DNA from 2 places in the Kitasatospora sp. NPDC127035 genome. Region 2 is predicted to be linked to the other one. Evidence: riboswitches for the same ligand, from Rfam matches in the RefSeq annotation. Region 2 holds a riboswitch; the other holds the start of a gene.
The links. A riboswitch is a leader RNA that binds a small molecule or an ion and turns the genes downstream of it on or off. The one in region 2 is predicted to bind cyclic di-AMP.
Positions count from the first base shown of each region.

Region 1: linked by a shared signal. The riboswitch ahead of ACFWIC_RS19625 (hypothetical protein) and the one ahead of ACFWIC_RS29370 (NlpC/P60 family protein) in region 2 are both predicted to bind cyclic di-AMP.

Region 1 covers NZ_JBHXDN010000026.1:82,278-84,473, forward strand. Annotated here, with positions in the region: gene ACFWIC_RS19625 (hypothetical protein) at 1-1,219, opposite strand, end outside; cyclic di-AMP (ydaO/yuaA leader) riboswitch at 1,229-1,377, opposite strand; gene ACFWIC_RS19630 (MoaF N-terminal domain-containing protein) at 1,898-2,196, shown strand, end outside.
Region 2 covers NZ_JBHXDN010000053.1:62,771-64,966, forward strand. Annotated here, with positions in the region: gene ACFWIC_RS29370 (NlpC/P60 family protein) at 1-1,178, opposite strand, end outside; cyclic di-AMP (ydaO/yuaA leader) riboswitch at 1,189-1,341, opposite strand; gene ACFWIC_RS29375 (NlpC/P60 family protein) at 1,706-2,196, opposite strand, start outside.

The sequences.
Region 1 (2,196 bases), on a different contig from region 2:
GCGCGGTGCCCTGGGGCGCGGGGTGGTACTGCCCCGCGCTCAGGGACAGGTTGAGGATCAGGTACGCGGACCAGGTGGTGCCGACGCCCTTGCCGTCCGAGAAGACCTTGACCCCGTTGACGTACCAGTCGACGGAGGTGGCGCCGTAGTGGGTGCCGATGGTCACCCAGCCGTCCTTGGCTATCGCCTTGGCGTCCGTGTAGTACAGGTGACCCGGCTTGACGTGGTTGGTCAGCTCCAGCAGGTTCGGGTTGTCGGGGTGGTACTCGAAGGTGTCGATCTCCCCGTTGCCGTTCTTCCAGGTCCACAGCGCCGGCCAGGCGCCGGTGCCGGCCGGGAGCTTGACCCGGGTCTCGGCGTAGTCGCCGGTCTTCACCTGGAAGCCCTCACCGGAGTACTCGGTGGTGAGCAGCCCGGTGTCCCAGGACTGCTTGCCGTTCTCCAGCTTGTTGGCGCCCGGCCTGGCGGTGAACGTGGCGGCGCCGCCGCCGACGGTGACGTTGTTCTTGTTCAGCCAGTCGAGCTTGTTGTCGTCGGGGTTGTGGTTGCCGTAGCGGTAGGCGCTGCTGCGGTCGCCGGTCCAGCGGGAGCCGTAGGCGATCGGGCCGCTGAACTCGTCGGACCAGGTGAGCTTCTTGCCCGCGACGGGGGCACCGGTGGCGGGGGGCGTCGTCGGGCTCGTGGTGGGGGGCGTGGTGGGGGGCGTCGTCGGCGACGGGGTGGGGGTCGGGCTCGGCGTGGCGGTGGCGGAGACCACCAGCTGCCGGGAGGGCAGGTTGTGCCAGGCACCACCGAGGTCCTGCCAGAAACCGAACTGGGTGTAGGTGCCGGCCGCCAGGGTGCGCGCACCGGTGGTGATCGACAGGCCGCTCGGGCAGATCTGCGCGTTGCTGACGTTGCCGGGGAAGTCGAGGTTGCGGCCGGCCGCGTCGCGGATGCCGACGCCGACGGTCTTGGCGGTGAAGCAGGCCGAGGAGTGGACGGCCAGCGAGGCGGTCGAGGCCTTGCCGGCGACCATGGTCGCCGGGGTGAGGGCGTCCTGGGTGACGGTGGGCGCGGTGACGGCCTGGGCTCCGGTGAGGGCCGGGACGCCGAGCAGGCCGGCGCCGGTGACGGCGAGCACTCCGGTGGCGGCGAGGGCGGCGGTGCGGCGCCGGTGGGTGGGGCGGGCGTGGCGGGGCGCGTGGCGCCGGGCAGGCCGGTGCGGGGCAGGGGGCATGGCTGGGTCCTCTACGACGCCTGCGAGGTGAGCTGTCGGGTTCGGGCTGAGGTTGCCCGGCCGCCCGGGGAGCGGCTTCACCCCTAGCCGCGGTCCGGGCGCGGAGGCGCACGGACCGGGCACTGACCTTGGGTCCCCCGCTCCCGTCCGCTGTGGTGCTCGGGTGCCGACCGGCGGGTGGACAGGACTCGGCGTCCCGACGGCGGGAGTCCGCGACAGCGGACGCCCCTGCAGGCTAGGCAGGCCGCCGGGGACCGGACAACCTCGCACGGACGGTTGTCGCGCAGGTCACAGACCCGGCGTCCGCGGATGATCAACGCGCCTGCGGAGTTGATCAGTTGGGAGGAAGCTACGGATCAGGCCCCGGCCGGGACCCTCCGGTCCGGGGCGGCACCGGCGCCGCGCTCCCGAGGAGCACCGCGGCCCGGTCGAGGAGGGCCGCCCGGAAGGACCGCCCGGGAGGGCAGGTTCCCCGACCGGTGGCGGGGCGGAGCGGGAGGCGGCCGGCAGGAGGGCGCGGCAGGAGGACGTCCGGTGCGGGGCCCGGCCCGTCGGCCCCGGCCCCGTGCCCGAGTACGCCGCGAAAGACGGGGCGGTCGGATAGGTTGGGGATCCAACCGCGCCGGAACCGTCCGGACCGCACCGGGAACCGCATGAGAGACGAGGACCAGCCCCACCATGACCGCCCCCCTGCCCGGCTTCGCCGGCCGCACCTTCCTGTTCCAGGTCGACAACGGCGCAGCCTTCCGCAACGCCTACTCGGCCGACGGCAAGCGGCTGCGCTGGGAGGGCCTCGGTGAGTCGGCCGGCCAGTGGGAGGACGTCGCCCTGCACGTCGCCGAGGTCGGTCCGCAGCTGTACTTCGTCAGCTGGACCGAACAGAGCGGCATCACCGTCAGTCACGTCATGGACCTGGGCCGGATGACGGTCCGCGCGTTCTGGACGTACGAGGGCGAGGGCGGCCGGGTCGGCGAGCT
Region 2 (2,196 bases):
GAGTTGACCGGCATGTTGGAGGCCGCCTCGTAACGCACCGACGCACCCGGCTTGGGGGCGTGGATGACCTGACCGCCGCCCACGTAGATGCCGACGTGGTGCCGGTCGCCGTAGAAGATGACCAGGTCGCCGGGCTGGGCCTGGGAGATGTCCGAGCCGATCCGGGTACCGGCGCCGGCCTGCGCCTGCGAGGTGCGCGGGAGCGACACGCCCGCCTGGGCGTAGGCCCAGCCGGTGAGGCCGGAGCAGTCGAAGCTGCTCGGGCCGGTGGCGCCGTAGACGTACGGGGCACCGAGCTTGCTCTCGGCCGCGGCGATCGCGGCGGCGGCGCGCGAGCTGTTGGCGGCGGGCGCGGCCGGCTTCGGCGCCGCCGGAGCGGAGGAGGCCGGCGCGGCGGGCGCCTGGGTGGACGGAGCCTGGGCGGACGGCGCGCTGAGGTTGGTGCGGTCGTTCTCGCGGGAGGCGCGCTCGGCGTCGGCCTTCGCCTTGGCGACCTTGGCGGCCTCGGCCTTGGCGGCGTCCGCCTTCGCCTTGGCCTCGGCGGCGGCCTTCTCCTCGGCCGCGCGGATCGCCAGGCGCTCCTGCTCGCTGAGGGTGTTGAACAGGTCCTGGGCCTTCGTCAGCTTGGCCTGGACCTCCTCCTTGGAGGTCTTCAGCTGCTGGGTGGTGGCCTCCAGCTCGCCGAGCTTGTTCTGGGTCTCGGTGCGGTCCTGGTCGAGCCTGCGCTGCTGCTCCTGGAGCTCCTTCAGCGCGCCGGACTGGGTCGAACCGGCCTGGTTCAGGGCGTCGGCCTGGTTGAGGAAGTTGTCCGGGCTGGAGGAGAGCACCAGCTGGACGGTCTGCGATATGCCGCCGGTGCGGTACTGCTCGCCGGCGATCTCGGCGAGGCCGCCCTGCGCCTCGGTCACCACAGCCTGCTGACGGGCCACCTTGTCCTGGAGGTCGCCGACCTGCTTCTGCAGCTCCTGCTGCTTGGCCTGGGCGCCGTTGAGCTTCTCGGTGGCGATCTCGGCCTGCTCGTTGAGCTGGTCGACCTGCTCCTTGACCTGGTCCTTGGTCGGCGTCGGGTCGGCGTGGGCGCCGGACTGCGCGGAAAGGGCGACGGCCGCGGCGGCGAGGCCGGTCATGATCGAGACCCGGGTGCGGCCGGCGGGCTTGGGACGACGATGGGACGCCACGAAGGCGGACTCCTTCTTCCTCATCCGCCTACCGGGTGAGCTGACGGGTTCGGGCGGAAGCGTGCCCTACGACGCCTCACCGGCCGCTCACGCGACCGACCTGGCGCCGATTCACCCCGGAGGAACGTGGTTCCCCGGCTCCACTCCACAGCGCCCCCGACTGCTGGGCTCTCACTCGGACGGGCGACTGCCCGTCCCGCTGTTTCACGAACTCGGCGGGAACCACCGCCGCCACCCGGACTGGGTGATCGACTGTGCGGTGGTTCGAGGTACGACCCTAGTAACAGATCCGTGATCCGTTCAAATCCTTGTCGGAAAAAAGCTAGAAGAATACCGAAGTTCATTTGTGAATATGACCGGGTGTGACCAGCGCCGTACACGGAGCTGATCGTTCCTCACCTCTCGGTCGAACCGGCGGCCGAAACACCCGCGCCACCCCCGTTCGGAGGTGGCGCGGATCACAGGGCCTTCGGCGGGCCCGCGGGCGTGTCGTGGCGGACCGTCAAACGGCCGGACACCCCCGCGCGTCAAACGCGGCGGATCGTGTTGATCTTCATCCCGTCGGCCTTCATCACCTTGATCACGTCACCGGTGCGGGGTGCGTGCACCACCATGCCGTTGCCGATGTACATCGCGACGTGGCTGCGGTCGTCGCGGTAGATGATCAGGTCACCGGGCTGCGCCTCGGCGAGCGACGGCACCCGGGTGCCGTAGTTGCCCTGGGCCTGCGAGGTACGCGGCAGCGAGACCCCGGCCTTGCCGTACGCCCAGACCATGAGCCCCGAGCAGTCGAAGCTGTTCGGGCCGGTGGAACCCCAGCCGTACGGCTTGCCCTGCTGGGCCATCGCGAGGGCCACCGCGGAGCCGGCCATGCCGGAGGCCTTCGGGAGCTCACCCAGGTCCGGGCGCTCGGTCCCGCGCGAGGCGCGGTCGGCCTGCTGCTGGGCCGCCTTCAGGGCCGCACGGTCGGCGGCGCTGAGCGAGTTCAGCAGGTCCTGGGCCTCCTTGAGCTTCTTGT